One region of the Halobacillus seohaensis genome, then DNA from elsewhere that is predicted to be linked to it. Evidence: riboswitches for the same ligand, from Rfam matches in the RefSeq annotation. Region 1 holds a riboswitch; each other region holds the start of a gene.
What was found. Region 1 has a riboswitch for S-adenosylmethionine ahead of ACFQIC_RS19835 (methionine ABC transporter ATP-binding protein). Riboswitches for the same ligand answer to the same signal wherever they lie in the genome.
Positions count from the first base shown of each region.

Region 1 (8,169 bases):
GAAGTCTGGAATGATTGAGCAGAACATTGGAAATAAAAGCAGAAAGCTTTTATGTTTATAATTGTTGTTTATATTAATTTTAATCTGGAGGGGTTATCATGAGTTTACCAAAAGACTTACTTTATTCTGAAGAGCATGAATGGGTTAAAAAAGAAGGCGAAAAAGTTCGCGTAGGTATTACAGATTTTGCGCAATCTGAATTAGGTGATATTGTGTTCGTAGAGTTGCCTGAAGAAGGCGAAGAAATTGAAGCGGATGAGCCTTTTGGAAGTGTTGAATCTGTAAAAACTGTTTCTGAATTGTATGCTCCGATAAGTGGAAAAGTTGTTGAAATTAATGAGGAGCTAGAAGACAGCCCTGAATTTGTTAATGAATCACCTTATGAGAAAGCTTGGATGGTTGTTGTCGAACCTAATGATTCTTCTGAAATGGACGAACTTATGTCTGCGGAAGAATATAAAGAAATGATAGACGAAGAGTAAGTCAAAAGAGTCATGTATACATATGTTTACAATAGGTACGTGGCTTGTAAGATCATAGCTGTATATTAATTATGTGCAGGCCGTGCTTCTTAGCATGGTCTGTTTCTATATAGTAGGTGACTGTGATGATGGAAGAACGAGTATTAATTGTGGAAGGTATTACTGATAAAAAGCAAATCAATAAAGTTTTGAAGAAACCTGTGGACATTATATGTACACATGGTACGTTAGGTATTGAACGTATGGAAGAACTTATTCTTGATTATAATCTAGATCATCGACCTGTCTTTATTTTAGTTGATGAAGATGATTCAGGCAATAAGCTGCGAAAACAGTTAACAGCTGAGTTGCCTCATGCGGAACACATCTATATAGATAAAACGTTTCGGGAAGTGGCTGCTACACCAGAACCTGAATTAGCAAGAGCTTTATTAAGTCATCATTTCGAAGTGAAACCTATTTATTTAATTTAGAACCTAGGAGGCAGATCGTGCGTGTGTTAGAAGAGAAAGATGTCTCGTCTGAACTTAATAACGCAGGGATTACCCTTACGTATATATTTACACCGTTTTGTGGAACGTGTCATTTAGCGAGAAAGATGTTAGATACGATTGAAGCTACTTTTCAAAGACACTTGTTCTATGAATTGAATGCTTCTTTACACCCTGAATTAATGCAAGATTATGAAGTGAAAAGTGTTCCTTGTCTTTTAATTACGGAGAATGGAAAAATAGTTAATAAAATTTATGCTTTTAAATCTGTACCTTACATGTATGAGGAAGTCACAAAATATGTAAAATAATAGCGTTGTTTCCCGGGAAATGACGCTAAATTAATGCTACATTTATGAAGGTTGAATCTCCTTTTTGCCGAAATGTTATATAAGGCAAAAAGGAGGTTTTTTTATGGAAATGGTAAGGAACTGGATAGATGTTGTCAATAGGAGAAGGGATATACTTTCTATATGGAAGGAAAGGCCTATTGTTTTATTTATACAGAATGAAGAGCAAATTATACCATTAACAATCGATTCCTATACTATACGATTAGATTACGAATTTGACTTCCATTGCCAGGTTTATATAAAAACAACTTCTGAAATATTAGAGCGATTGTTAGAAGGAGAGTTGAAATTGAGGACTCTCCCTTCTTCATCACTGATTTTGAAAGGGAAACTTCGAGATACATTATATATTGAATCATTATTTTTATTAGCTAAATGAGTGTACCTAAAGCTCGAACTATATCATAAAAAGAAGACTGATCTCCAAATTGATGAGTAATATAACCTTCTTGATTTATGATGACAGTTGTCGGTACACCCTGTGCTTCGTAGAGTTGATAGGTAGATACTCCTTGATCTACTAAGGTGGGCTGAGTAAGGAATTTATTCGCAAATTCTATACCAGCAACATCGTGTCTTTCCCGACCACTTACATTAATCGTTATCATTGCAACTTTATTAGGGTCGATGTTTTGGTAGAGTTGCTCTTTCTTAGGAAGATCTGTACCACAATCCGGACACCATGAAGTCCAGAAAGTTAATACTACAACTTGCCCAAGGTTTTTGTTGAGTTCGAATTTTTCTTCAGATTGTATGTGAAAAAGTTCAAAATTAGGAGCTTTTTGCATAGTATGAATCACCTCAGTTGTAATTGACATATTATCATTGTAATGGTAACATAAAAAATAATTCAATAGTGACATCTTCACTTATCCAGAGAGGCGGAGGGGACTGGCCCTTTGAAGCCCAGCAACCGGTTATTATAACACGGTGCTACTTCCAGCAAAGCAGTTGCTTTGACCGATGAGAAGAGGAATCCGAAATATATCTCTTCTTTCTTGAGAAGAGTTTTTTTATGGTTATTTTTTGAAAAATTAAGTTGACAGTTTTTTTAGTGGGTGCTAAAATCCTTTTTGTGCTTAATTGTTTAATGCGTTAAATGAATGAAAAATTAATCCTCTTATCTTGAGAGGCGGAGGGACTGGCCCGTTGATGCCCGGCAACCGTCAAGTGCATATCACTTGAAAAGGTGCCAATTCCTGCAAAGTATAAACTTTGACAGATGAGAGAACATGAAAGTGTAGCGCTTTTCTGTTCTTATGCAGAAAAGCGTCTTTTAGTTAGGAGAGAGAACGATATGATTTCGATCAAAGATTTGTCTAAGGTTTTTAAGACGAAAGACCAAGATGTTCGTGCTGTTGACAAGTTAAATCTTTCAATAGATAAAGGTGAAATCTTCGGAGTGATCGGATATAGTGGTGCAGGAAAAAGTACTTTTATTCGTTTGCTTAACAGATTAGAGGAACCCACTAGTGGTAACATTCAAATGAATGATCAAAATCTAACAGGCCTAAGCAAAAACAAGCTAAGGATTGCAAGACAGGAGATTGGCATGATCTTCCAACACTTCAACTTGCTTTGGTCACGTACGGTATTTGATAATATTGCATTTCCGCTAGAAATTGCTGGCATAGCTAAAAGTAAGAGAGTTGAACGAGTAAATGAGCTTATTGAATTAGTAGGCTTAAGTGGACGTGGCAACTCCTATCCCTCTCAACTTAGTGGAGGGCAAAAACAACGTGTAGGTATCGCCCGTGCCTTAGCAAATAATCCAAAAGTATTGTTATGTGATGAAGCGACGTCTGCGCTAGACCCAGAAACGACTGATTCTATTTTGGATTTGTTAGTAAATATCAATGAAAAATTAGGTTTAACAATTGTCTTGATTACTCATGAAATGCATGTAATCCGCAAAATTTGTCATCGCGTAGCAGTAATGGAGAGTGGAAGAATCGTTGAGGCAGGAGACGTACTTGATGTCTTTTTACATCCTAAAGAGAAAGTGACTAAACGATTTGTCGACCAAGTAATGGGTGATCCTGACCGAGAAGACTCCCTTCACCTTATTAATCAAAACTATAAGGCTGGTGAGGTTATTCAACTTCATTTCGTAGGAGAGAATACGAATCAAGCACTTATCAGTGAGTTATCTCGTGAATTTACTATAGATGTTAATATTTTACATGGTAAAATCACTCAGACTCAAAAAGGTGCTTATGGCACCATGCTTGTCCAGCTGGTAGGAGACCAGGACGAAGTTGACCGTTCTATTGCTTATATCAAGACAACCTCTGTAGAAGTGGAGGTGAGTCCTGATGTTTGAGAAGTTGTTTCCTAACGTAAAAATGGAAGATATGGTAGAAGCTACTTATGAAACTCTGTATATGACTGCGGTGTCAGTATTCGGAACTTTTGTTCTAGGCCTAATGTTAGGGTTGGTTTTATATTTATCTGGACCTGGAGGAATGTGGCAAAATAAGATCCTGAATTGGTTGACTGCTTCACTTGTAAACGTGTTTCGGGCTATCCCTTTTATTATTTTAATTCTGCTATTATTTCCTTTTACAGACTTTTTAATGGGAACAATCCGAGGGCCAGGGGCCGCGCTTCCTGCTTTAATTGTTGGTGGAGCTCCATTCTACGCACGATTAGTAGAGATTGCCTTAAAAGAAGTGGATAAGGGCGTTCTTGAAGCTGCAAAGTCGATGGGTGCTAAATATCGGACGATCATCTTTAAGGTTCTTTTGCCAGAGTCAATGCCTGCTTTGATTTCGGGAATAACAGTTACAGCTATTGCATTAATTGGTTATACAGCAGTAGCTGGTGTGATTGGAGCAGGGGGATTAGGTGATTTTGCCTATTTCTACGGTTTCCAACGAAGAGATTTTGATGTTGTTGCGTTTTGTACAATTTTAATTGTAATCATCGTATTTATCTTTCAATTTATTGGAGACTTTGCTTCACGTAAATTAGATAAACGATAAAAATATTTAGGGGGAAATGAAAATGAGAAAATTATGGACAAGTTTATTTTTCACAGCGTTAGTTTTAATTTTAGCAGCCTGTGGATCTTCTGAAGAAGAAGGTTCTTCTGGTGATAGTGAAGGGGACCAAGAACAATCAGAGATTACTGTTGGGGCGACAAGTACACCACACGCTGAAGTTTTACAGGAGGCTCAACCACTTCTTGAGGAAGAAGGAATCACTTTAAATATCGAACAATATCAGGACTATATTTTGCCGAACCAAGATTTACACGAGGGTGTGCTTGATGCCAACTATTTTCAACATATACCTTATCTAAAAGACCAACAAGCTCAAAACGAAGATTTTGATTTTGTAAACTTAGGTGGTATTCATATTGAGCCTATGGGTATTTATTCAAAAGATATTGCGAGTGTAGACGATATTGAAAATGGAACGACGGTACTTATGAGTAATTCTACTGCTGATCATGGCCGAATTCTTTCTCTAATTGAATCTGAGGGTCTAATTACTTTAGATGAAGATGTAGAAAAAGTTGAAGCTACAGTGGATGATATTACTGAGAATCCAAAAAATTTAGAATTTGAAGCAGGTATTGATGCAGCTATGCTTCCGGAAAACTATAAGCGTGAAGACAATGTTCTTGTCGCTATTAATACTAACTATGCGATTGAAGCTGACTTGAATCCAAGTGAGGATGCTTTAATTATTGAGGGATCTGAATCACCATATGTAAACGTCATTGCAGCTAATAGTGAAGATGAAGATAATGAAGCACTAAATACTCTTGTAGAAGTACTACGTTCAGAGAAAATTCAATCCTTTATTGAAGAAGAATATGAGGGAGCGGTAGTTCCTGTAAATGAATAAAGTTTGAATGAAATGCGTCATGAGGTTAATACTAACCCATGACGCATTTTTTAATTCAAAGGAGTTTTCATACAATGGAAAATCAGGATATTAACCTTGCTGAAGCATATTTGCATGAATACAAACATGGAATAGGGGTATTTACAGAGAAAATGCCTACATTAGCGCATAAGTTTAGTGAATTCTCGGAAGCCTGTTTTCAAGAAGGTGAACTCTCAAAGAAACAAAAACAGTTAATGGCTTTAAGTATTAGTATAGTAGCTCAAGATGAATATTGTATTGTTTATCATACTAAAGGTTGTGTCGATCAAGGTGCGAGTGAGCAGGAATTAATGGAAGCTTGTGGTGTGTCCGCAGCATTTGGTGGAGGAGCTGCTCTCAGCCAAGCGGTTACTCTAGTTCAAGAATCCTATTATGATTTAACACAAGATTAACATAATTATTAGAATATTGAAGCAAAAGAGATAAATTTGATTTGTCATTCCGCTACAAACGCTTACATTCGGATATTTGTTTTCAAACCCTTTATTTTAGTTTTATATGGTTTTTGAGAATGATGATTTGGTTATGGTAAACTAATATATGTAAAAAGTGAGAAAGGGATTGATTTATTATTAGTGACAATCTGGGTTTGAATTATACTGCGGAAATGGAAAAGGCGATGCACCAAACGCATGATTTGAGTTATGCACAGTATGCGGGAAATATCGACCAAATGATGAAGGTCGAGGAGAAACGCCAGAAAGAATTCGAACAGAGCCAGAAATTTGTTGCAGAAGTAGATCGTCAACTGTATAAATGATTATAGAAAATCAGGTAGCCTTTTAGGGAACCTGATTTTTTTCTTGTATACGATTTTGTTATTATAATAAGGTAGAAACTAGAAATGTTATACTTTTAGCATCAACTCTTCCTCTTGTCGAATTAATGGAAATGAGTTGATATCAGATGCTAAATGATATAAGATTGTAATGAGAATAAATTGAGAATGGTTTTGAACCACAATAACCAGAACAATTAATTTATAAATTAGATACTGGAGGTATTATTTATGGCAGGATCAACTCTTGAAATTAAAAATCTTCATGTAGAAATTGAAGGTTCAGAAATCTTAAAAGGTGTCAATCTAACAATCAACGGTGGAGAATTCCACGCGGTTATGGGGCCTAACGGAACTGGTAAATCAACACTAGCTTCTGCAGTTATGGGACATCCTAAATATGAAATAACACAAGGTGAAATAATTCTTGATGGCGAGAACGTTCTTGATATGGAAGTGGACGAACGTGCTCAAGCTGGACTTTTCTTAGCAATGCAATACCCAAGTGAGATCAGTGGCGTAACAAACTCTGACTTCTTACGTTCTTCTATTAATGCACATAGAGAAGAAGGCGATGAAATTTCTCTAATGAAGTTCATTAAGGAAATGGATGCTACCATGGAAACGCTAAACATGGATAAGAACATGGCACAGCGTTATCTTAACGAAGGCTTCTCTGGTGGAGAGAAAAAGCGTAATGAAATACTACAATTAATGATGGTGAAACCTGCCATTGCCATTCTAGATGAAATTGATTCTGGTTTGGACATTGATGCTCTTAAAGTAGTTGCAAAAGGTATCAATGAAATGCGCGGTGAAAACTTTGGTTGCCTAACTATTACTCACTATCAACGTCTATTGAATTATATTACACCTGATAAAGTACACGTAATGATGCAAGGCCGTATCGTGAAGTCTGGTGGACCAGAACTAGCTCAACGTTTAGAAGAAGAAGGCTATGACTGGGTCAAGCAAGAGCTTGGCATCGAAGACGAAACTATACAGCAAAAAGCGTAATCAAGATAGGAGGGATATAATGACTGTAAAAGTATCACAACCATACGATAAAGATTATGTTACCCAATTCTCTCAAGGCTTAAATGAACCAGATTGGATGAAGGAACTTCGTCTGAGCGCACTGGACAAAACAGAATCTCTAGAGATGCCTAAGCCTGATAAAACTAATATTAAAGATTGGAATTTCACTGAATTCAAACATAATGTGTCAGGTGAAAAGATACAATCTATTCAAGAATTACCTGATGAGCTGCTTGTTTTACTCGATCAGGATAAAGAACAGCAAAATTTAATTATACAGAGAAATCACACCGTGGCTTATAAGAGTTTAGATCAGAAATTGCAGGACCAGGGCGTGATTTTAACAGACATTAACTCTGCTATTCGAAATCACAGTGACTTAGTAGAAAAATATTATATGACTGAAGCTGTTCAGGTGGATGAGCATCGTTTAACCGCTCTACACACTGCGTTAATGAATGGTGGTGTCTTCTTATACGTTCCGAAGAATGTAAATATCGAAGAGCCTTTGCAGACAATTTTCTGGCAAGAAGATCCAGAGGCTTCATTAATTAATCATGTGTTAGTAGTAGCAGAAGAAAATAGTTCAGTAACGTATGTTGAGAACTATACTTCAAATAATAAGGACGTTAAGACTTCTGCGAATAACGTTACAGAAGTTTTTGCGAAGGCTGGATCTAAAGTTTCTTTTGGTGCAGTGGACAACTTTGAAGCAGGTACTACTGTATATACAAACCGAAGAGGCCTTACTGAACGTGACGCTACGATTGAATGGGCACTCGGTCAAATGAACGAGGGTGACACTGTATCAGAGAATATTACTCATCTTATTGGTGATAATTCGTCATCTAGTGCGAAAACAGTGACTATAGGTACAGGTACTCAAAAACAGAACTTCACTGCCAATATTACACACTTTGGCAAAGGTTCAGAGGGTTATATTTTGCAACACGGTGTAATGAAAGATAAATCTTCTGGTATCTTTAACGGAATTGGAAAGATTGAACATGGCGCAGCTAAATCAAATGCAGAACAAGAATCACGTGTTCTCATGTTAAGCAAAGACGCTCGTGGTGACGCAAACCCAATTCTATTAATTGATGAAGATGATGTCACTGCTGGGCACGCAG
Region 1 covers NZ_JBHSZV010000062.1:96,092-104,260, reverse strand. Annotated here, with positions in the region: gene ACFQIC_RS19865 (arsenate reductase family protein) at 1-18, shown strand, start outside; gene gcvH (glycine cleavage system protein GcvH) at 99-482, shown strand; gene ACFQIC_RS19855 (topoisomerase) at 611-955, shown strand; gene ACFQIC_RS19850 (thioredoxin family protein) at 973-1,284, shown strand; gene ACFQIC_RS19845 (hypothetical protein) at 1,388-1,705, shown strand; gene ACFQIC_RS19840 (TlpA family protein disulfide reductase) at 1,698-2,144, opposite strand; SAM riboswitch class I at 2,193-2,296, shown strand; SAM riboswitch class I at 2,444-2,555, shown strand; gene ACFQIC_RS19835 (methionine ABC transporter ATP-binding protein) at 2,624-3,649, shown strand; gene ACFQIC_RS19830 (methionine ABC transporter permease) at 3,642-4,310, shown strand; gene ACFQIC_RS19825 (MetQ/NlpA family ABC transporter substrate-binding protein) at 4,333-5,181, shown strand; gene ACFQIC_RS19820 (carboxymuconolactone decarboxylase family protein) at 5,256-5,615, shown strand; gene ACFQIC_RS19815 (hypothetical protein) at 5,813-5,983, shown strand; gene sufC (Fe-S cluster assembly ATPase SufC) at 6,233-7,018, shown strand; gene sufD (Fe-S cluster assembly protein SufD) at 7,038-8,169, shown strand, end outside.

Region 2 (8,169 bases), on a different contig from region 1:
AGTTCATTCGCCTGGTTAATTTCATCTTCTGCAATAGAAGCAAAGCGTTCTAGTTTTTCTGTATTAACAATCGCATAGTCGAGTCCTGCTTTTGTACAGTGATAAAGATAGACGGCATTTAACACTTCTCTTCCAACGGGTGGAAGACCAAAGGAAACGTTACTGACACCTAATATCGTTTGGCACTCTGGCAGCTTTTCCTTAATTAAGCGAATTCCATCAACTGTTGCATTAGCAGCTCCAATATATTGTTCGTCACCTGTTCCGACAGGGAAGACGAGGGGGTCAAAAATGATATCTGATTCACTTAGTCCATATTCATCGACTAAAATATTGCGGGACCGTATAGCGATTTCTAATTTTCTCTCCGCTGTAACAGCCATCCCTTCTTCGTCAATGGTTCCTACAACAACAGCTGCACCGAATTGCTTAACTAGAGGGAGAATTTCCTTAAAGCGATCCTCTCCGTCCTCAAGATTAATTGAATTGATAATCACTTTTCCTTGAGAGTAGGTTAGTGCCTTTTGGATTACGTCAACATCTGTGGAATCAATGATAAGCGGTACTTTTACTTTATTAATAACTTGCTTCATAAAAGCTTCCATATCTTCTACTTCATCACGATCTGGATCAGCAAGACATATATCAATCACTTGGGCACCTTTTTTTACTTGGGCGCGGGCAATTTCCGATGCTTCTTCCATTTTTTCTTCGGCGATCAGTCGTTTGAATTTACGAGACCCTATGACATTCGTTCGTTCACCAACTAAAATAGGACGATCATTTTTATCCTCGTAGATAAACGGCTCGATTCCTGAGACCGCATGAGGATGAGAAGTAGGGACTTTTCTTGGTGAAAGATCTTGGACAGCTTCTACGAGCACTCTTATATGATCAGGTGTTGTTCCACAGCACCCACCTACAACATTCAGCCATCCTTTCTCAGCGAAACCGACAGTTTTTTCAGCTAATGATTGAGGTGTCTCGTGATAGTTTCCATCTTCATCCGGAAGTCCAGCATTTGGATAACAACTAACAGAGGTTGTTGCAAGGTCAGACAATGAACGCAGGTGATCACGCATGAATTCCGGTCCAGTTGCACAGTTTAATCCGACAACAGCTGGTTTCATGTGTTCGAGTGATAAGTAAAAAGCTTCAATGTTTTGTCCTGCAAGAGTGGTTCCCATCGGCTCGATCGTTCCTGAAATCATTAAAGGGAGCGTTTCGTCAAGAGAGTTGAAGGCACGAGTAATGCCTAGGTAAGCTGCTTTCACATTAAGCATATCTTGGGAAGTTTCTAGTAAAAGAAGATCCGCTCCACCTTTGATCAATCCTCTTGCTTGTTCTTCATAAGAATTGGTTAAGTGCTCGAACGTTGTTCCACCTGTAACCGATAAAGTTTTCGTTGTAGGCCCCATAGCTCCTGCCACGAAACGAGGGTGCTCATTTTTTGAAAAGCGTTCAGCTGCTTTTTTTGCAATTTGGGAAGCCTTCGTATTAATATCTTCAGCTAAGTGGCCAAGATCGTAGTCATCGAGGACCAAATCTGTAGCTCCAAATGTATTGGTTGTGATAATATCAGCACCTGCTTCAAGGTATTCAGTGTGAATGGTTTCTACAACGCCGGGCGAAGTAAAGTTGAGGTATTCATTACACCCGTCATAAGCTTCCCCGCCAAAGTCTTCTGGTTCAAGGTTTGCATTTTGCAGCATTGTCCCCATCGCGCCATCCAATACGAGAATTCTTTTTGAGAGGTGTTGTTCAAATAATGTGGCTACCATTTGCAACCGTCCTTTCCCTGTTTTGCTTCTGTTTAACATAGTAAGTTAGTTCTTCGGTTATTTCATAGCGTAAGAATGGTGTGATTAAGTAGATGCCGTTAAATAAATCGACTGCAACATCAATTAAAGATTTAGCAATAGAAATGCCTTCAGCTTGAGCACGGTCAGGGTCATTATTAAAAAGCTCCATTCGCTGTCTAATTTCTGTAGATAGCGTCATTCCAGGTACTTCATTGTGTAAAAACTCTGCGTTACGTGCGCTGATTAGCGGCATGATACCGATATAAATCGGGGCAGAAATATGCTTAGTTGCTTCGTATATTTCCTTCAGCTTTTCCTCGCTATATACAGGTTGACTAATAAAATAGTCCGCTCCATATGTGATCTTTTTTTCAAGTCGACCTACGGCACGATTTAGGTTACGGACATTTGGATTAAAGGCTCCTGCAACGGAGAAGTTGGTATTCATGCCGAGTGATTTACCGGAATATGAAACGCCCTTATTCATTTGTTTTATATAGTGGATCAAGTCTAATGAAGTTAAATCATAGACAGATGTGGCCCCAGGGAAATCACCGATTTTAGTCGGGTCACCTGTGATTGCCAATAATTCCGTAATCCCGAGTGTATGCAAGCCCATTAGATGTGATTGTAGCCCAATTAAGTTTCGATCACGACAGGCAATATGGACTAAGGGGTTCACATCAAATTTTTGTTTAATAATGGAGGCCATCGCTGTATTACTGATTCTTGGAGTAGCAAGCGAGTTATCTGCGAGTGTAATTGAGTCAACTCCTGCATTATTAAGTGCTTGAGCTCCTTCTAAGTATCGTTGTGTATTAAGACGTTTCGGTGGGTCAAGTTCAACGATGATTGATGGTCTGCTTGCTGCGATGTCATGAAGGTGTGGCCTGTTATTTTTATCTTCTAGTTTTGTTTGTGGAGATGTTTTCGGAAAGGGGAGATTTTTGTGTTCAATGGGTTTCTTCCCCTTAACTCCTTCAGCAATTGCTTCAATATGTTCGGGAGTTGTGCCGCAACAGCCACCGATTAATCGAGCTCCTTGTTCATGGAGGGCACGGGCGCTGGTTTTAAAATAATCCGGGTCAGTTTTATAGACAAGTCTGCCATCCTGGTAAGTTGGTAAACTAGCATTCGGATAAGCGGATAACACAGCTTTCTCAGGGAGTGGTATATCTTCCAGCGACTCGATCATGTGATGGGGACCTAGTCGACAATTGACACCTACTACATCGGCCCCCTTATCTTCTAAAAGAGTTAAAGCTTCAGTGAGCGTTGTGCCATCCTGAAGTACACCTGGTTCGTGTATTGACACTTGGGCGATCAAGGGAAGATTTGTTTCTTGTTTAGCAATTTGCAGGACGGTTGTGAGTTCTTCTAAGTCGTAAAAAGTTTCCAATAAAATGCCGTCCACTTCTTCAAATAGTAAACAGTAAAGTTGTTCGCGGAAGCTTCGTTTGATTTCATCAAGAGATATTGCGTTTTTCTTGATTCCTCGTATGCCACCAACTGTTCCCACTACAAAGCTTTTGCCCTCAGCAGCTTGTTTAGCAAGTTTGACTGCAGCTGAATTCATTTCTTTTACTTTTTCTTCTAATCCATAACGCTCTAATTTTATATAATTGGCTCCGTACGTATTTGTTTGAATGACATCAGCCCCAGAGTTTACGTAAGCTTTATGAACATTTAGAATTTCTTTGGCATGGGATAAGTTCAACTCTTCAAAACATTGATCGATTCCATAAGAATAGAGCAATGTTCCCATAGCTCCGTCTCCTACTAATGTCTTTTCTTGTAGGGCTTCTTTTAAGTTCATGATTTTCCTCCTGTCTTCATTTTATAGCTCTGAATTTTCTAACCAATTCACTCTCAACAATCTCAATAAAAACAAAAAAAAGCCTTCTAAGAAGAAGACTTTATTTTTACTAAATTCTTCTTCTTATCATTCAAGTTAATAAAAACTTGCTGGAGTTAGCACCATTTTGGTTAAACCAATGGTTGCTGAGGTTTCAACGGGCCAGTCCCTAGACCTCTCTTGATAAGAAAAATAATATGCAGTTTTTTGAGGTGTGTATTAACGTATAGAAAAAAACTCTAATTGATGTTGCGACTTACACTACACTAAATTACACAAGTAATCAATGGAATATTCTAAATTATGTAACTTTAATCATGGCTGTGTTAAATCTCCTGTTCTAGCTGCCGTTTATGGCCTGAAAATATTATCACATAGGCTCGTTGACACCCATCCTTAATAGACGCTTCATCTGAATAGGTCATCATACCCGTTTTTCAATTAACTTATCTAAGGTTGCTCAAAGAGATGGTAAGGGTGGATTTGTAATGGCGATATTCACTGTGTATGTATCAGGCTTTTCAATAGGCGTATGTTATAAGCTAATATTAATATTTACCTTAGTTTAAGGCGAAAGTTTATCAACAATCGACTAGTATTATGTAATAACGTGTATCTATCGCTATCGTAATCGTTCCGTACTAACATCCTTATTAAAGTATGGGATATCTGTTAAGAAATAAAGCCTATTTTTGATCCTTTTCCAGCTATTATATATAGAATTTTCCCAATTTTAAGATATGTAAGCGGATTTTTGCTATGATATAGAAAGGTTGTTAGAAAATCTATTAACTATTTCATGAAATATATAAAACTCTATTGAATTTTTATTCATTGAAATGTATTATTAAAAGTCAGAAACTTGATTTAAGCAGCATGGACTAATATATATATAATTAAAATTCATCAGGGGGAGACATTATGGAACTAGAGAAACAAGAACAACAAGTAGCAGGAGAGTATACATCAAAACAGTTAATGAAGTTTCTACTGCCATCGTTAATAGGGGTACTGCTTTTCCTTGTACCAATTTCCGTGGATGGAACAGTAACGATTGGATTAGGCGTGCTAGCTGATGGTCTACAGGCGGCGATTTCCAATTATATTCCGTTATTTATGACAATTGTACTATGGATTTCGACTATCGGAACTGTTGCTATAAAGTCAGTTAATAACCCTGCAATTCGCAATCATAAATTTTTATCAAGCTTGTTTGATATCGGGTTAATCTGGTTTATTCTTAGATTGATAGGTGCGGTCTTTGCTACACTCACCCTTATAGGAGCAGGACCAGAAATTATTTCGTCTGAATTGACAGGCCAGGTGGTACTATTTGATCTAATTCCTGTCTTAATGGTTTGGTTTCTATTTGCTAGCTTATTTATGCCGTTATTGCTTGAGTTTGGTTTAATGGATTTCATCGGTACGGTCGTTCGTAAGATTATGCATCCATTATTCAAGTTGCCTGGTCGTTCTTCTGTAGATGCAATGGCTTCTTGGATGGGTAGTGGAACAGTTGGTGTTTTGTTAACAACACAACAATATGAAGGCGGCTATTACTCAAAACGAGAAGCGGCTGTAGTGGCAACGAACTTTTCCATTGCTTCCATTGCCTTCAGCCTGGTAATTGCCAGATTCATAGGTATTGACCACATGTTTGTGCAGTTTTATTTTACAGTAGTCGTATGTGGTGTCGTTGCTGCTGTAGTATGTCCGAGAATTCCACCACTTTCTTTAAAAAAGAATACGTATTATGAGCCAATTGGAAAGCAAATTGATGAAGAAGTTCCTGTTGGTATATCCACTTTCCGTTGGGGCGTTGATCAAGCGGTTAGAAAAGCAGATCAAGTGAAAAGTGCAAAGGATGTCATTACCCGTGGAATTTTTAACGTTGCAGATATTTGGCTTGGACTCATTCCGCTTGTAATGGCATTAGGAACTATTGCCTTGATCATCGCTGAATTCACACCAATTTTCACATTTATTTCGTATCCTATTATTCCGTTATTGAATTTGTTGCAAATTCCTGAAGCAGCGGAGGCAGCTCCTGCCATGATCGTTGGGTTTGCGGATATGTTCCTACCAGCTGTTGTTGGTGCAGGGATTGAATCGGAACTTACCCGTTTCGTTATTGGTGTTATGTCTTTAACTCAACTTGTTTATATGTCTGAAATCGGAATTCTATTGATCAAATCAAAAATTCCTTTAAATATACTAGAATTGTTTATTATCTTTTTGCAAAGAACAATTATTACGTTACCGATCGCTGCATTAATGGCTCATGTATTATTCTTTTAAAGTGCATGATAATATAGAAGGAGAATGTTGTAGGAGGTTGTTTTTGTGGGAAAAGATTGGAGTCACCTAGTAGATAATATGTCGAACCGACTGGCACCGAGTATGGCGAAAGATCACCCGAATTTGCCTGTTGTTAAAGAGGAAGGCTGTTATTACTATGGTGTGGACGGTAAAAAGTATTTAGATTTCACTTCAGGAATTGCAACAACAAATGTCGGTCACCGTCATCCAAAAGTTGTCGAGGCAATAAAGGAGGGAGCGGATGAATTAGGACATGGCCCCTCTGGTGTAATCATATATGAATCGATTTTAAAATTGGCTGATCGCTTAGCTGACATTATGCCGGGAGAACTCGACTGTTTCTTTTTTGGAAATAGTGGATCGGAAGCAATTGAAGGTGCCATTAAACTAGCGAAACACGTAACAGAACGTCCTTATATTGTTTCATTCATTGGAGGATTTCATGGACGTTCTATGGGAGCTCTTAGTGTCACTAGTTCGAAAAGTAAATATCGCAAGTTTTTACATCCGACAGGGTCTTATCAAGTTCCTTACGCTCAAGTTGATGAAAGTCCGCAAGGTGTTGAGCCAGAGCAATATGTTGTTGAGCAGTTAGAAAAAGACTTCGAGCGATTATTTGCTCATCAAGTTACACCTGATGAAGTGGCAGCTGTACTTGTGGAACCTGTTCTAGGAGAGGGAGGGTACATTGTTCCTCCAAAAGCCTGGTTGCAAAAAGTAAGAGAGTTATGTGATCAATACAATATCCTGCTGATTTTTGACGAGGTTCAGACAGGATTTGGACGTACAGGTGAATGGTTTGCTTCTCAAACGTTTGGTGTTACTCCAGATATAATGGCAATTGCCAAGGGAATTGCCAACGGAATGCCGTTAAGTGCAACTGTCGCTTCAAATGAGCTAATGAAACAATGGCCACTTGGGAGTCACGCTACTACGTTTGGAGGAAATCCAATTGCGTGTTCTGCAGCTAACGCTGTACTTGATGTTATGGAAGAAGAAAACTTATTGGCGAACACAAGAGAAGTAGGGGCTTATGCTACTGAAAAACTTAAAGACTTAAAGGACAAACACCCGGTTATTGGTCGTGTCCGTTCTGTTGGATTAATGATAGGAATTGAAATTATTGATCCTAAGACAGGTTTACCAAATAGTGAAGGGCTTTTTAAAGTATTGGATACGGCACTGGAAAATGGTGTACTCTTTTACTTCGGTGGGAATCAGACAGAAATCATACGGATGATTCCACCATTAACCGTGACTAAGGAACAGATAGATGAAGGGCTACGTATGTTTGATGAAGCGTTAACTTCTTATGAGGAAGAAATTGGAGCAGTCAACGAATAGAAAAAAGTCTACCTTGGTTTGGAGATATTCCAAAATAGGTAACGGTGGAGTTTAGGGAGAGAAGAATGCTAATATCAAAGTAATTAATATTCTAATTAGCATTGATTTTAACGAGATTTTAATAGCATAAGTAGCAAACAAAAACGTTCAGATGAGTTCTGAACGTTTTTTTACATAATAATTTATTTTCTATTCAACTAAAGCCCTCGATTGTTTAATTAGGGGTAATGGTTGATGGGGAGGGGAGGAAACGACTGGAGGCCACTGAAAAAGTGAATTTAATAAGAGAATTAGCTCAACCAACAATTATATACGTGAGTGATTTCTTCATTAACATCAACATGTTTACTGTGATTCTCTACCCGTGTTAAGTTTAAATACTTTTTCAGCAGCCTCATCGTTTTTCCGAAGGGAGTGTCATCAATTCCCTCCCCATTAACGCCAAGCGAGATGATGTCCATAATCACTTAGGCAGTGTAGAGTATAGAATCTCCCATCATACCTTATCTTTAAGAATGCGAATGGGGGATGGGAAACGACTGAGTCCAATGAAAAAGGCTTTACAAAGAAATAAACAAGGGTACCATCTACTATATCTAGGTTTGATCCCTTGTTTTTTGCTATATTTGATTGATTTGGTTCTTATTTTCTTAAATTATCAGGCCTTAAACGAATCGCTTTCCACGAGCAGATGCCGAGCCTCCGGGGTTTCGTCTAGTCCGCTTTTCCCACAGGTGTCTCCCTGCTTTATTTTTCACGAACGGACCCGCATAGTGGGCTTTCCTACATAATGAAAATAGAAGATAAACATGCTGTAATAATCACTGGTTGCGTGCCACCTTCTAAGAT
Region 2 covers NZ_JBHSZV010000017.1:2,827-10,995, forward strand. Annotated here, with positions in the region: gene metH (methionine synthase) at 1-1,781, opposite strand, end outside; gene ACFQIC_RS07505 (bifunctional homocysteine S-methyltransferase/methylenetetrahydrofolate reductase) at 1,762-3,618, opposite strand; SAM riboswitch class I at 3,739-3,847, opposite strand; gene ACFQIC_RS07510 (YjiH family protein) at 4,579-5,955, shown strand; gene ACFQIC_RS07515 (aspartate aminotransferase family protein) at 6,001-7,320, shown strand.
Region 2: it holds a riboswitch for S-adenosylmethionine, as region 1 does, so the genes downstream of both, ACFQIC_RS07505 (bifunctional homocysteine S-methyltransferase/methylenetetrahydrofolate reductase) here and ACFQIC_RS19835 (methionine ABC transporter ATP-binding protein) in region 1, are expected to answer to the same signal.

Region 3 (8,169 bases), on a different contig from region 1:
ACCACTCTATCAACAAGGACAAGAGATGGCTAAGCGGATTTGCGGAGTGGAAAGTGAAGGATACCAAGGTTCTGTGCTATCGACTCAGTTGAAGGTTTCGGGGGTAGATGTATTTTCTACAGGTAAAATCAATGAAGATGAAGAGACGAAGTCAGTCAAAATATTTGATGATTGGCGCGGAGTTTACCAAAAAGTGCTTGTAGATGAAGGTAAAATTACCGGTGCTGTTCTATTTGGGGACACGAAAGATGGCAATCGATTATTGAGCCTGATCAATCAAGGGGCCAACATTGAGGAGTATACAGATAACGATCGTTCAGAGGAAACGGGGTTAGCCCTCATTGACTCTATGCCTGATGAAGAAATTATTTGTGGGTGTAATGGTGTAACAAAAGGTACGATTGTTGATGCAATCAACAATCAGGATCTAACGACAGTAGAACAAGTGAAAGGATGTACAAATGCATCAAGGTCGTGCGGAGGATGCAAACCGCTCGTATCTGATTTACTGGAATATACACTCGGTGATGAATATGACCAGAATCAAAAAGAGTCAATTTGTGGTTGTACGACATTATCTAGAGATGAAGTCATAGAAGAAATTAAAGAAAAAGGGTTAACCCATATAAGAGAAGTAATGAATGTTCTCGGTTGGACTACTGATGGTGGTTGTTCTAAGTGTAAGCCAGCTTTGAATTATTATCTTGGAATGCTCAATCCTTCAGAGTATAAAGATGAAAAAGAATCACGTTATGTGAATGAAAGATTGCATGCAAACATCCAGAATGATGGTACGTATTCCGTAGTTCCTCGTATGTACGGAGGCGTAACCAACCCGGACGACTTGCGGAAAATAGCTGATGTAGCCGATAAGTATGAAGTACGAATGATAAAAGTAACAGGAGGACAGCGACTCGACCTGTTAGGTGTCAATAAAGAAGACTTGCCAAGTATTTGGTCAGAACTGGATATGCCTTCAGGTTCGGCGTATGCAAAAGGCTTACGTACAGTTAAAACATGTGTGGGAGCGGACTTTTGCAGATTCGGGACTTCAGATTCCATTGGTTTAGGCGTTCAAATGGAGAAGAAATTCGAAGGGCTGAATACCCCTCATAAGGTGAAGATGAGTGTATCCGCTTGTCCAAGAAATTGTGCTGAGGGATCCATTAAAGACGTAGGAATCGTTGGACTGGATGGAGAATTTGAAATTTATGTTGGCGGTAATGGTGGAACGCACATGAGACAAGCGGATCTTCTTGCTAAGGTAAAAACAGAAGAAGAAGTATTAGAGACAACCGCCGCTTTCTTGCAGTACTACCGTGAAAGTGCGAGCTATTTAGACAGAACATCCGCTTGGGTTGAGAAAGTCGGAATTGAACATGTCCAGAGCGTTCTTTCTAATAAGAAGACATTCATCGAGTTGAATCAGAGAATGGACGAAGCATTGGCTGTTGTGCAAGGTCAGGATCCTTGGAAAGAAGCTATAGAAGATGAAACGTTATTGAGAGATCTATATAAAAATGTAAAAGTACCTGCAGGTTCAAACTAAATTTATCAAGGGGGAATTGTAAAATGGAACAAAAAGTCCTAAATGAAGTCTTTGTAGCAAAGGTCAATGATCTTCCGGAGAAATTAGGGAGAACAGTGCATGTTGGTGAGTTAGAACTGGCTATTTTCAAATTGGAAAGTGGTGAAATACGAGTGATTGAAAATCGGTGTCCTCATAAAGGCGGGGTACTCGCTGAGGGCATGGTTAGTGGAGAACACGTATTTTGCCCAATGCATGATTGGAAAATCAGCGTCGTTGATGGAAAAGTACAAGAACCAGACGTCGGTTGTGTACAAACGTTTGAAGTAAATGTGAAAGACGATAACGTATACGTTTTTGTACCAGAAAAATAATGCCTTTAGGAGGGCGCTTATGTCAGAGGTTTATTTAGTTGGAGCGGGTCCAGGAGATCCTGATTTAATCACCGTCAAGGCACTGAAGTGTATTCAAAAAGCTGATGTCATTCTATATGATCGCTTAGTTAATGAACAATTACTAGAAGAAGCAAAGCCAGGTGTAGACTTGGTGTTCTGCGGTAAGCATCCTAAGTTCCACATTTTAAAACAAGAGACCATTAATCACTTATTGGTGAAATATGCGAAACAAGGTAAAGTCGTTACTCGTTTGAAGGGCGGAGACCCCTATGTATTTGGAAGAGGAGCTGAAGAAGCGGAAGCATTAGCTAAACATGGTATTTCATGTGAAGTGGTCCCAGGAATTACTTCTGGGATTGCTGCTCCAGCTTATGCTGATATTCCAGTCACTCATAGAGAAATGGGAAGCTCCTTTGCTGTAATCGCAGGACACCGTTGTAAAGATAACCATAAGGAAATTGATTGGAAGAGTCTTTCAGAAAACATTGATACATTGGCTATATATATGGGGATCAGCAACCTCCCATATATATGCGAACAATTGCTAAAGAATAAGAAGAACTCTGACACTCCAGTAGCGATTATTCAACAGGGAACAACGGAACATCAACGCGTTGTCACTGGTACACTGACGAACATTGTTGAGGTAGTTGAAAATTCAGGGATACGTAACCCTGCGATGATTGTGGTTGGGGAAGTGGTGCGATTCCGTGATCGTTTGCACCAATTGAAAATGATGAATCAAGAGATGACTGAACAGACTGCGATTGAAGCATGAATTCCTGGTAAAGGGGAGTAATTGTATATGCAAGTGTGACCGCTTGAAAGAGTTGACACAGTTTTTGCTTATTAAAATACAACACTTTTTTCCAGTTAAGGCTGCCCTTATATTTGTAACAATATCCGATGCTCACGAAAAGGGTATACATACTAATAGTTATGCACATTGACGAAGTTGTGCTTGTTGCGCTAACTTAGCAGGATTGTTGAAGACTCGATTCCGAGATGATTGTGTGGAGAAAGGGGCGGTGGGGAAGGAGTCGCTTTCCGTGGGCGTGCGCTGAGCCTCCTCAGGCTAACGCCTTCCGGGGTCTCATCTAACCCGCGTATCCCACAGGAGTCTCCCCCTTCCCCACCGCCCCTTGCCTTATGTTTCTATCGAAATCGTGCCGTTCTACCGTCCCTGTTAAAGCATGAGATATCTGATATAACGCCAATTGAAGCCTGATACAGATCAGGGGATAGGGCCATCACAGATTGAGCCATTAGATAAGTTAAAAATCGGGTGTGATAGCGTGTTTATAGGAAGGATAGGAGATTACCTGTTGTGTATGCCTACCCCATCCCCCATGCTCCGATGAAAAGCAACGGAACCACGATTCTTTTATTGAATAATCCGAAGCTTTAAGCGATAGGCAAGAAGGCACCTTCCAGCGCAATTCTCACTCGTAAGGAATGCTTTTCACTTGAATCACCACATCTGATGCTTCCGTTCTCCTCACGAAAGCAAGAAGGTCCGGGAAATTATGAGACTCCTGTGGGATGAACATGATCGGTGAGATCCCGCAAGGCGTAGCCTGAGGAAGCTCACCTCATGTCCACGGAAAGCGAGTGATTTCCCGGACCTTCTAACGCCAGCCTTGGTAACGGAAACCACCGTATAAATCAGGACAATGATTAACAAATGTTTTGTTATTAGAGGCTGCAATTCACTATGAAATGGGGACCATACCTACTATTTACAGGAATCTTAATGGAAGGTATGGAAAAATTCGTAGGTGATCTTCAACTAAGTGATGATCAAGAGTTTGTCATTTGTGATTATTTAAGAGGTCACCCTAATCTAGTCCACCTGTTAAAGGAACGAGTGGAGGAGGCTGTGAAAACTGAACGCTTTTTGGTTTCCAATGAAACTGTGCAATGATCGGAAGAACTGTATCGTTATATACAAGAGGACAAACAGTACACCGATAACTTTTAGGTGCTGTTTGTCCTCTTGTATGGTGTTAAGAAACGGAACAAAAATCGGCAGTCAAAAAAATTTTCTGATTTTTAAAACCGACTAAAACACTAGGGATAGAAGGGTTTTGGTCGGTTTTTAATCAAAAACACCTTGAAAACGGCTTTGACAGCATCAAATCCATGATGTATATTTCCAATTAATCACATAAAAATTTTCTTATCTAGAGAGGTGGAGGGACTGGCCCTTGGAAGCTTCGGCATCAGACTTTGTTTTGAAGTACTGTGCTAATTCCAGCAGGCACTATTGCTTGAGAGATAAGAAGAGGATTCGATTTCTCATCCTCTTCTTATCATTTATATAGGAAGAGGATTTTTTAATTAAAACTGACTTAAATAACTAGAGGTAGAACGGCTATATCGCATTGTGCTTCTTTTTTGACTATAAGAGGGGGATATATATGAGTAATCAAGTCATCACATACGATTCATTTTCCGAGGACCCTTTTAATGGGGGTTATGCAAACGAAAAGAAAAAAGGGGCTCTAGAAGTATTGGAGTGGGGTTACCAGACTTATGATGACATCGTGTATGCTTGCAGTTTTGGAGCAGAAGGTATCGTACTTCTCGATTTGATCTCACAAGTAAAAAAAGATGCACACATCGTGTTTCTCGATACCGATGTTCATTTTCAAGAGACTTATGACCTTATTGATCAAATAAAAAGTCGTTTTCCTGAGCTGCAAATTACGATGAAAAAGGCAGATCTAACCTTAGAAGAACAGGCACAGAAGCATGGAGAAAAACTATGGAATACGAATCCGAACCAGTGTTGCTTTATTAGAAAAATCAAACCATTAGAAGATGCTCTAGAGGGAGCAACCGCTTGGGTATCCGGGTTAAGAAGGGAACAATCTCCGAGTAGAAGTAAAACAGACTTTATAAATAAAGATGACCGTTTTCGTTCCATTAAAATTTGCCCATTAATCCATTGGACGTGGGAGGATGTATGGAATCATATAAAAGAAAATAACCTTCCCTATAATGATCTTCATGATCAGGGCTATGCAAGCATCGGATGCATGCCATGCACTTCTCCATCTGACAACCCCAATGATCGTTCGGGTAGATGGCAAGGGTTTGAGAAGACAGAATGCGGGCTTCACGGTCCGTCCACTAAGGATTCCCTTTCATGACACTTATCATTTTATGTTTAGTAGCTGCTCATTTCTTTGCCTTTAATGTGGGAGCTAGTGGATCAGCTGCTACTATGGGGATTGTATATGGGGCTCGAGTTATTAAAAAGAAACGAATAGCTCTACTACTTAGTGGTGTGGGAGGATTGCTTGGGGCTTTGTGGGGAGGAGAAGTTGTTGATACCATCGGGAAAGGGTTAATTTCTTCAGACAAACTAACCATTCAAGCTGCAGCCATCATTCTATTTGTATCAGCTATTACGTTATGTTTCACAAACATCATAGGCATCCCTCTTTCCACAAGTGAGGTTACGATAGGAGCGATCGTTGGTGTAGGTATTTCCTTGCAGCAGCTTTATTTAAGGAATTTATTAGAAATTATCGCCTTCTGGGTGATAATTCCGGTGGCAGCTTTTTTCATCACGTTTATATCTGGAATGTTATTGAAACGTCTTAAGGATAAATTCCCCGCTTTTTTACCATCGAATAAACTAACGAAACTGTTATCGATTCTACTCATCATCACAGGCTTGTTAGAAGCATTTGCTGCAGGTATGAATAACGTAGCAAACGCCATTGGCCCACTCGTCGGTGCTGATGTTTTAAATAAAAATATTGGACTGCTGACTGGAGGTATTTTCATTGCCCTCGGAAGTCTGCTCTTAGGTGGTAAAGTCCTTGAGACGAATGGAAAGAAGATTTCTTACTTGTCACTTTCTGATGGTATCGTCATCTCGGGTACATCTGGCCTTCTAGTCTTAGGAGCCTCGATATTCGGAATCCCCCTTCCAATGACTCAAGTGACGACTTCAGCTATTGTTGGAGTAGGGGCAACGAAAGACTGGAAGGGTATTTGGAAAAACAAAGTCATTCATCAGATTGCAAAAGTATGGATATCATCACCCATGATCTCACTCGTGATCGCTTTCTGTCTTACAGAGATTTTCCTTCAATCAAACTTTTATACTGTCGTCATTATAACGAGTGGAATCCTTGCTACTCTCATACTCACTAATTTTGGCAAGGGAACTTTCGAAAAAAGACAAAAAACTCAGCGTTCTTTAGAGGAAGAGTTTTAATATTTATTTAACCAATCTAGCATCTCTTTTTGTTTCTCTGTATCCATAAAGTCTTCTATAACCAATTGTTTTAAAAGAGTCTTCTTTTTCTCGTGAGAAAGAGAAGACTCTTTTAAAAGTGTACGGGCTTCGAATAGAAAATCCAAATAAGCTTCATAAGAATCATCATATTGTTCTTCTAATTGTTTTTTTATTTTTGACGCAAGGGTGGGACTTGCTCCACCTGTTGACACACTGATCGATAACCTCCCTCGTTTAAAGTAGGAAGGAAAATGAACATCTCCATCGGATGCGCGCTCTACAGCATTAATCCATGCATGAGCTGGGGCGTGTTGAACAACAGATTGATTAATTTCTGAATCATTAGTGGCGACAATAATTAACGCCGCGTCTTTAAGGTCGCCTGGTACGAATTTTTTCTCGGACCATTGAAGCAGACCTTGCTTAAAAAAAGAGTAGAGCGTTGAGCGAATCTCGGGGCTAATCACATGAATGGAAGCCTCACCCTCTAATAGAGTGCGAATTCTTCGTTCAGCGAGTGTTCCTCCACCAATCACTACAGTTTTTTTATTTTTTAAATCAATCATTAAAGGTATGGAAGTCATAATTTTTGCGCTCCCTTCGAATGACACTATTGTGAATTAGTCGATCGGCTACGTCAAGATGGTTCTGTCTTTGGTTTAATTTCGACAATAATAGTTTTTAAAAAAGTAGTGGCGGATTCCCTATGTAACAAGGGGATCCGCCACTACTTATGCTTTATTGAAGTATATAAATGGTTTATCATTTATAATTACTATAAAGGTTAGTAGAAAGGAGGGCTCCTTCATGGAAACCGAGAAACGTTTAATGAGTTTAATACACTCCGTCCGAGTATTAAATTCGACACGCGATTTATCAGACGTTTTACACCAATTAATTAAAGAAGTGCTTAAGGTGATCTCAGGGTCGAACGCCAGCGTTTTATTTTTGTATGATAAAAGAACGGATGAACTTTATGCGAAAAGTGCCATTGGTTTTGATATGAAATATTTAAAAGATGTCCGAATGAAACCAGGACAAGGAATGAGTGGCAAGACCTTCTCTTCTAGGAGGGGGAGGGTTTTTACTTCCTCTAAAGATACCTACAGCGGAATGTCTAATCTTACTTCTGAAGCAAAAGAGATTTATGCGAAATCTCTAGGTAGTATGGAGTATCCGATGAGTGCGATTTGTGTACCTTTAATGTCTAATGGGGAGTCTATTGGTGTGTTGACCGTAGATATTTATGAGGAAAACATACAATTCGATGAAAAGGACTTAGAGTTACTAGAAACGTTTGCGACGCAGGCTACCATTGCCATTGAGAATGCGACTTTATTTTCTCAAAATGAACGGACGAAGAGGATCCATGAAGAGCTCTCCAGGGTTTCTCTTTCAAAAGGGGGACTTGAAGATATCACCAAATCCTTAGCTGCGTTAATCGAAAAGCCTATTATTGTATTTAATGAGTTTATGGAACCGTTAGCCTTATCCGATGAAGGAGCAAAGGATTTCTCCGCAGAGCTCGGCCAAAAGTATATAGACATGCTCTATCAAGTAATCAACGAGGAGAATGTTTCCTATCATAATCTAGAATTGATTAATCAAGAACATTTTGTATACTTTTTCCCGATTAAAACAGAGAAGTTTACAATGGGGCTTCTTACCATTGTTGTTGAAGATCAATTGGAATTAGACCCATTAGATCGATTTGCTATCGAACAAGCTTTGACGATTTTTGCAATGGAAATTGATCGGCAAGAGCGATTATTAGCTGATGATTTTAGCTACTCTGGAACAATCTTGGAACAACTAATTCAAGCTCCATACGATGATTTGTCTTCAGATCACTTGGCTAAGATTAACTTTCCAGAACATGACTATCATCATTATGTTATCGTCCAATTGTACATTCAGAATCCATTACTTTCTTTTCAAAAGATCAATGAGAAGAAAGCACAACTAATGCGTGTGTTGTATCGAGAACTATC
Region 3 covers NZ_JBHSZV010000029.1:59,171-67,339, forward strand. Annotated here, with positions in the region: gene nirB (nitrite reductase large subunit NirB) at 1-1,549, shown strand, start outside; gene nirD (nitrite reductase small subunit NirD) at 1,573-1,902, shown strand; gene cobA (uroporphyrinogen-III C-methyltransferase) at 1,922-2,701, shown strand; gene ACFQIC_RS11940 (hypothetical protein) at 3,638-3,847, shown strand; SAM riboswitch class I at 4,100-4,207, shown strand; gene ACFQIC_RS11945 (phosphoadenylyl-sulfate reductase) at 4,344-5,078, shown strand; gene ACFQIC_RS11950 (inorganic phosphate transporter) at 5,075-6,157, shown strand; gene ACFQIC_RS11955 (NAD(P)-binding protein) at 6,154-6,762, opposite strand; gene ACFQIC_RS11960 (helix-turn-helix domain-containing protein) at 6,986-8,169, shown strand, end outside.
Region 3: it holds a riboswitch for S-adenosylmethionine, as region 1 does, so the genes downstream of both, ACFQIC_RS11945 (phosphoadenylyl-sulfate reductase) here and ACFQIC_RS19835 (methionine ABC transporter ATP-binding protein) in region 1, are expected to answer to the same signal.

Region 4 (8,169 bases), on a different contig from region 1:
TTCATCGATTCAAAAACTTTATTCAAAAGGAAGAGAAGTGGTACCTAGTATTACAGAAGATCGTGTGTTCTCAAAGGATATAGAGGCTCTTTCCGAGTGGTTAATTAGCGACCAGTTTGATTGGAGGGTTGATCAAAACACGATATCAAGATAAATACCTTGTACTCTTTTTATGTAATTGGCCTGTTATCAACAGCGTCATCGCGTTGTTTTAGAAACAGAGAAAGGGGATCAGGGGAATGATTCGCTTCCCGCGGACGAAAGGTTGAGCCTCGGAAAATATATTTATTGATAGCGATACTTTTATAATAAGAAGGTTCCTCATATTATTTAAAAAAGTCAACAACATTTAACAAATCCTATGTGATCTAATATAACCACTGCTGATAGGTAAGCAATAATAAAACATATAATAGTATTAAGTTAGGGGTTTCACACAGTTAATGGAGATAGGGTATATATCACAATGGAAAAAAACGTCACTCCCCCGTTCATGTATAATTACCAGACTTTCAGTGACTTATTTCTGAAATCGTACAGTTCACATCTTTAACAGTAGCTACGACAGAAGTATATTTAGGATAGCAAAGAACAACTTCATCGGTAGTTGTTACTGTTACGTCAAAGTTACAGAGTGGGGAACCGTTACAGTAATATTGAATGCGTATAAGTATAGTGAAACAAATCGAAACAATGCTTGTTTCAGGCATTCCAGGCATTGGTTTTGTGTTATCTAATATAGTGAATTTACTAGTATTTGGTATCGCCTCACAACTAATGCTTAAATCTTCACCTGTATTACGACAATTAATGATTTTCATATTACATTCTTCTGGAATTGAAACCGTTTGCTGATGGTCGGTATCAAAAACTACCCAATCATGGATGGTATGTGCCTTTATACAATGAGGATAATTCAAGGTATTTCTATTTTGTTGTCGATTTCTTAACGAGTTTCTTGGTTCCTGTAAATCACCCTGTATTTTTAACGTTTCTGCAGATTGTACTTGAATATCTTTAAAAAGGAGCATATCTAGTAATAATGTACTCTGACTTCGGACAATTACGCGAACATTAAAGCAACATGTATTCACACTTTTGTCAATATCTGTAGCCGTACATGTCACTTTCGTAGTTCCTAAGTTGAAAAATGTCCCAGATGCCGGAGTGCAGGAAAAAATAACATCAGAACAGTTATCTGCAACGGTAGGATCTGGGTAGTTCACAAAAGCGCCTGTTTCCCAAGGTTCTACCTCTATGACAACTTCATTGGGACAATTTATGGTAGGTGTTTTTGTTTGGTTATAAATTTTAATGAACTGAAGAATAAGAGGTACACCTTTTTGGGGAGCATCTTCTACCAATAAAACGAGAGCTCCTTCTTCTACATAATAAACCGTAGAAGGTTGTAACATTCCATTTATATAGAGGTTTATATAAGAAACGCAAGCTGGATCTAAGATTCCTACACTACCATATCCCTCTAATTCATCCTGATTTGTATAAGTCTTTTTAACTCCGTCAGAAATTGTTATATATTCAAGTGTTTCTGCTTTTAAAACCATTTTTTACTCACCCCCGTTCCCTTTCTTTAACTAATTGAAAAAAAGAATGGTGAAAACCTCCTACTTTAATTGTAGGAGATTCTCTGCTGCCTTTTTAACTAGAATTCATTTTTAGTTTACAGTAAATTCTATCATGACCGGAACACCAGCATTTTGGGAGGCTCCATCAAGAATAGTTAGAGTCGTACCATCGAAAGTCGAATCTCCATCTAGTTGAGGGATCCCATTTAAATAAAGGTTATAGGATACATAAGAAGTTGGGAAGGCTGTTAATCCAGTGTCTGGAGTAGTATCAGCAAAAACAAAAGTAAGGTCATCTACAGCGATGGTTCCATCTCCTATAGTTGAAGCGAATCTCTCAGAATCGAGAAAGGGTTTAATTATAGCCATTAAATCTCACCTCCTTTTTATAATAGATGCGAAAACTCGAAAATTGTATAAGCATTTTACTTAGAAAAATTGACGCGATTTTAGTTTAAGAAGAGTCATTGCTTAATTATTTAGTACCTTAGCATTCTATTTTTACTAAAGAGATAGACTAATAAGCTTCGATTAATATTATAGAGAAAATCAATAGGTAATTGACATATCAATGCAAAATTTGTTATTATACAATTTATCAGATTAATCTTAATTTATTGAAAATTTAACCTTGCTCATATAAAGTTAAAAATTAAAAACTTGTTTTTCTTATCAAGAGAGGTGGAGGGACTGGCCCTTTGAAGCCTCGGCAACAAACTTTGTAAAAGAGTTGTGCTAATTCCAGCAAGCATGTTAAATGCTTGGGAGATAAGAAGAGAGAACAGAACACATAGGTATGTTCCGTAAACCTCTTCTTAATTTAGAAGAGGTTTTTTGCTTGATTTAAGGTCTTTTTTAATAAAAAACCAAACATAAAAAGGAAAGAAGGAATTCACATGTCCATTACCTTAACCAAAGCACCATTTAAAGCAGATCACGTTGGAAGTCTACTTCGACCAGACAATCTACACAAAGCCAGAAAAGAATTTAAAGAAGGAGAAATTTCGGCTGATGAATTACGAGAGGTGGAAACAAAGGAAATACAGCGTATTGTTGATAAGCAAATTGAAATTGGATTAGATGTAGTTACTGATGGCGAATTCAGACGAACATGGTTTCACTTAGACTTTTTGGAGCACTTAAATGGAATTGAAGGGTATGTCCCTGAACAAGGATATAAATTTGAAGGCATAGAGACGGAAAAGTATGATGTTCGAAATACAGGAAAAATATCCTTTAACCCCGATCATCCTTTCATAAAGGATTTTATTGATTTGAACAAAATTGTAGACGGTCGTGCTGTTGCGAAACAGACCATACCTAGTCCCAACCAGCTTTTTAACGCCGGGATATTTAACGAAAATGTTTACTCGGATCTTGAGGAATATGCGAATGATATTATTCAAGCGTATCAAGATGCCATACAATCATTTTATGATGCAGGCGTACGTTATTTGCAGCTGGATGATGTATATATTGCTGGGCTGTCTTCGCCACAAATTCCATTTAATGATGGAAACTATTCAAGAGATGTATTAATTGATTTATCATTACGAGTGATAAACGGTGTTTTGGAAAACAAACCCGAAGATTTAGTAGTAACTACACACTTATGTCGTGGTAACTATCAATCCACGTGGGCCTTTGAAGGAAGTTATGAACTTATAGCACCAACGTTATTAGCAAAAGAGAAAGTGGATGGTTTCTTTTTGGAGTATGATGATGAGCGATCAGGAAGTTTCAAACCATTAGAACATATTCCGAATGGCGGAGCTAAAGTGGTGCTGGGTGTTATCACCTCTAAAACTGGAGAATTAGAAGACAAGGAAACGATTAAGGCACGTATTAAGGAAGCATCAAAATACGTCCCACTTGACCAATTATGCTTAAGTCCTCAATGTGGGTTTGCTTCCACACACCATGGTAATAAGCTGACGGAAGAACAACAGTGGGATAAGTTGAAATTTGTTGTTAATGTAGCAAAAGAAATTTGGGGTTAAATAAAATAAAAATGAGCTCTGATCGAATGGATCAGGGCTCATTTTTATTTATCGGTTCAATTTAATTTTTGCTTGTTGCTTCTGAAAATCAACATCTTTATAATACGTGTTTTTCACTAATAGATTAGGTCCTAAGCACTTAGCAGCGGGACAATGACAATTCAATGCTGCAGCTGTTTTCGAGTTCATCCAATGTGCATAAGCATCTGGTAAAGAGGTGTCTTGTATGTTTCCTAATCCAGGTTCATCGCCAAAATCTGTTACGATGATCTCTCCTGAGAAGATATTGACATTTAAGCGAGAACGTCCATCTGGATCATTTCGTACTGTGACTTTAGGTGCTTGGTCAAGCTTTTTCAGCATGTTTAAATCCTCTTGCGCGGAGTTACATGGATAAAACGGTAAGGTGCCAAATAACATCCATACGTTTGGGTCACGGTGATCTACCAATTGATTAATTCCTTCACGCATTTCTTCAAGACTCAATGTTTCTAGGTTACTCGCGAAATCTACAGGATACATAGGGTGAATCTCATGTCTGGCACATCCCATCTCTAATACGTGATCGTGAATTTCTAGTAGATGAGGGAAGGTACGCTTATTGAGCATGGTTTCAGCTGAAACCATTACACCTTCTTTTGATAATCGTTGACTATTTTCCACAATCCGATCAAAGTAGTTAGCCCTATTTTCAAAAGATAGCTTACGATCCATTAACGCGAAGCCTGTTTCAGCAAATTCATCGACAGTGCCCCAATTGTGTGAAATATGTAAGACGTCTAGGTAAGGAATAATCGCCTCATAGCGGGAGTAAGGTAATGTTAAATTTGAATTAATCTGTGTTCTTACTCCACGTTCATGTGCGTATTTCAAAAGGGGAAGGACATATTGTTGGACGGATTTTTTGGACAGCATTGGTTCGCCGCCTGTGATACTTATCGTACGCAGGTGTTCAATTTCATCTAACCTTTGTAAAATAAGATCGATTGGTAAAGCATCGGGATCTTTATCTTGAAGTGTATAACCTACGGCGCAATGGGCACAGCGCATATTGCATAAATACGTCGTAGTAAACTCTACATTAGATAACGTCATTTTTCCGAATTCATCCACATCCATGTAGGCCTCCCAAGGATCAAAAGAAGGAGAGAGGGGTGTGGATTTGTTAGTTGTCTCCATGGTGAAAAACTTCCTTTCCAAGTAATTAATCTGCTTGTATTGTAGCACGTTTTACGGGAGATAAAGTATTGGTTAATGTGAGAATGACTAGGTTTTATTACTCCTACAGATCTAGATATTTCAGAATATTTGTGTTCTTTTGACTCCAAAAGTCACCAATTTACATGAGTTCAGTTCAATTGCTGCTGTGTTGTTATGAATCTATTATAATTCTTAGGCACTTGGATCGAATTTAACAATATGTGAAACCTCTTACAAAGGATGTATGTGGGCGTTTACATTGTATTCGTATCAGTACTATTGGTCCTTTATGCTCCGATGAATTTCTTGGAAAATTTGGTATTGCTCACTTGCCTATACAAGTTTAAGGTAATAAATGTGCAACCGGTTGTCACAAAAAATTCATTTTTGAGGTGAGAGAATATATGGACAAGCGAACTAGACGATTTTTCCGCTTTATTGCTACTATGGCTATTGTTGCCACTGTTTTATCTACGCAAGCTCCAAATGTATTAGCTGTAACACAACCGCATCCAGATCGAGAATTAAATCAAGAAGCTATCAAAAAACAGCTTCAGGTTGAAGGTGTTGAACAAGTTGAAAACGGCGTAAAACTGAATTTATCCTCGGATCAATCAGGGTTTATCCGTTTGTTTTCCGAAGACATGGCGAAGGTTTCTATTTTAAAGCAAGGAGATAATGAATACTTTTCAGAAGCCATTCAAAAGAAGGATTGGGATACTCCATCTTTCGAATTCTCAGAACAAGGTAACGAGATTACTCTTTCAACTAAAGAAATAACTATTAAGATTAAAAAAGAACCATTCGGTGTCAAATTCCTTGATAAAGAAGGAAATGTAATTAATGAAGATTACATGCAAAATGGTTCAGGTTATGACGGTGAAAAACCTTACGTTTATAAAAAAACTACAGATGATGAGGCATTCTATGGTTTTGGTGAGCAAGGTGGACTTAATGTAAACCAGCGAGGTGAGAGTATTGGAATGTTCAATACAGATGCTTATGCTTATCAAACAGATACAAAATACTTATACACATCTATTCCATTCTTTATAGGATTGAAAGATGAAAAAGCTTACGGAATTTTCTTTGATAATACGAACCGCTCTTATTTTGAGATGGCTAGTGAAAGTGATGACTATTATTACTTCTACGCCGATGATGGTACGTTGAACTATTACTTTATGTACGGACCTGAGATTGAAGATGTTCTCGATAGCTACACTGAACTTACAGGAAAAATGGATAAACCAGCTAAGTGGGCGCTTGGCTTACACCAATCAAAATGGCAATATTCAGCTGAAGATATTGAGCGTGTAGCAGAAACGTATCGTGAAAAAGAAATACCTGTGGATACGATGCACTTTGATATCGATTATATGGATGAATACCGTGTATTTACATGGGCGGATAAGTTTGGTGATCAAGAGCTGCACCAGAAGTTGGACAACTTGAATTTCAATAAAATTACTATTAATGATCCTGCTGTAAAAAAGGATCCAGGCTACTTTATGTATGACGAAGGTACGGAAAATGAGTACTGGGCAAAAAATCCAGATGGAACGAATTTTGTAGGTGAAGTATGGCCTGGAGATTCAATGTTCCCAGACTTCTCACAAAAGAAGGTGCGGGAATGGTGGACAGGCAAGCACGATATTTTATTTGATAAGGGTATTGATGGTGTATGGAATGATATGAACGAACCTGCTGTATTCGATGGCCCTTATCACACGATGCCTCTTGATGTAACGTTTGGTAAAGGTGAAAACAAACGGACTCATGAAGAATATCATAATCTTTATGGCCATGATGAAGCAAAAGCTACATATGATGCTTTTGAAGAATTCAAGCCAAATACTCGTCCGTTTGTCTTGACTCGTGATATGTATGCAGGTTCCCAGCGTTATGCGGCTCTTTGGACAGGGGATAACGTTAGTCAATGGGATCATCTGCAAATGTCGATTCCGATGAATACGAATGTTGGTTTATCTGGTGTTCCATTTGTCGGTAATGATATTGGCGGATTTGCTGGACGACCAGATGCTGAAATGTTTGCTCGTTGGATTGAAGTTGGAGCTTTCCTGCCATTTTCACGTATTCACTACGATGCAGACGAAAAGGCGGAAGTGGAACAAGGACAAGAGCCTTGGGCCTTTGGACAGGAAGTAGAAGACATTAGTAAGAAGTATATCGAAATGCGTTATGAACTTATGCCTTACTTGTATAACACATTTATCGATGCTTCTGAACAAGGTACTCCTGTACAACAGCCATTGGTTTATCAATTCCAAGAAGATAAAAACACCCATGATGTTAGTGATCAATTTATGTTTGGTGAATCCATGATGCTTGCCCCTGTTGTTAAACAAGGACAAACAGAACGCAATGTGTATCTTCCTGAGGGAGAAACTTGGGTAGACTATTGGACAGGTGAAGAGTTCGAAGGCGGTCAAACGGTTCATACGAACGCCGAACTTAGCCACCTTCCGATCTATGTGAAGAAGGATTCCATGATCCCGACTCGTGAAGTACAACAGTATACAGGTGAGAAACCACTTGAAAATTTAGTATTAGACACATACCTAAGTGATGAAGCAAGTTACTCATTTTATGAAGATGATGGAGCCACTTTAGATTACAAAGATGGTGAATATAATGTGACTAATTTCAATTTAGAACGCAAAGGTAAACACATTGAGTTTACTAGTAACCAAGAAAAAACGGGTTATGATACTGAATTGGACTCTTACACGTTGAAGCTAAATGGTGAAAAAGCACCTGAAAAAGTTCAAGCGGCAAAAGCGAAGTATGAGAACGTTAATTCAGTAGAAGAAGTAAAAGTGAACCAAGAAACTTATTTCTTTGATGAGGGTTCAAAGACGCTTTATGTGAATGTACCTGCTGATGAACGTCATAAAGTAAAACTATTTTTTAAATAAAGAGGTCATCTCTTTTAGAGAGAATTGCATAATATTTTACTTCATGCGGGGATTTAATTTTAAAAAAAGGCTAGCAGGCATTTGCCTGTTAGTCTTTTGCTTTTTTACAAAACACAATGGAGTTGATTAAAAATTAAAAAACGATCCTTGACTTTGCTGATTGTCATCATACCAATTGCTTCAATTATGATGCTGTTTTTTTCAAAGGAAGAGCCTGAAGAATCTTCTTTTGAAAATTTAGAATTAGCTACTATCTCGAAGAATAAATCTCGCTATCTTCCCGGAGATTCTGCTCAGTTTCATGCACATTTAACTCAAAAACCTAATCAGCCGATCACTTATATCATTTCATATTTCCATTTAGGACAAAAAATTGATGAACAAAGCATTCATGTGACAAGTCAAGAATTTGATTGGTCATGGCAGACACCTGAGAAAGACTAC
Region 4 covers NZ_JBHSZV010000040.1:6,481-14,649, reverse strand. Annotated here, with positions in the region: gene hutH (histidine ammonia-lyase) at 1-154, shown strand, start outside; gene ACFQIC_RS15255 (DUF4183 domain-containing protein) at 513-1,565, opposite strand; gene ACFQIC_RS15250 (DUF4183 domain-containing protein) at 1,677-1,955, opposite strand; SAM riboswitch class I at 2,253-2,361, shown strand; gene ACFQIC_RS15245 (5-methyltetrahydropteroyltriglutamate--homocysteine S-methyltransferase) at 2,483-3,586, shown strand; gene yfkAB (radical SAM/CxCxxxxC motif protein YfkAB) at 3,635-4,765, opposite strand; gene ACFQIC_RS15235 (glycoside hydrolase family 31 protein) at 5,191-7,725, shown strand; gene ACFQIC_RS15230 (glycoside hydrolase family 66 protein) at 7,873-8,169, shown strand, end outside.
Region 4: it holds a riboswitch for S-adenosylmethionine, as region 1 does, so the genes downstream of both, ACFQIC_RS15245 (5-methyltetrahydropteroyltriglutamate--homocysteine S-methyltransferase) here and ACFQIC_RS19835 (methionine ABC transporter ATP-binding protein) in region 1, are expected to answer to the same signal.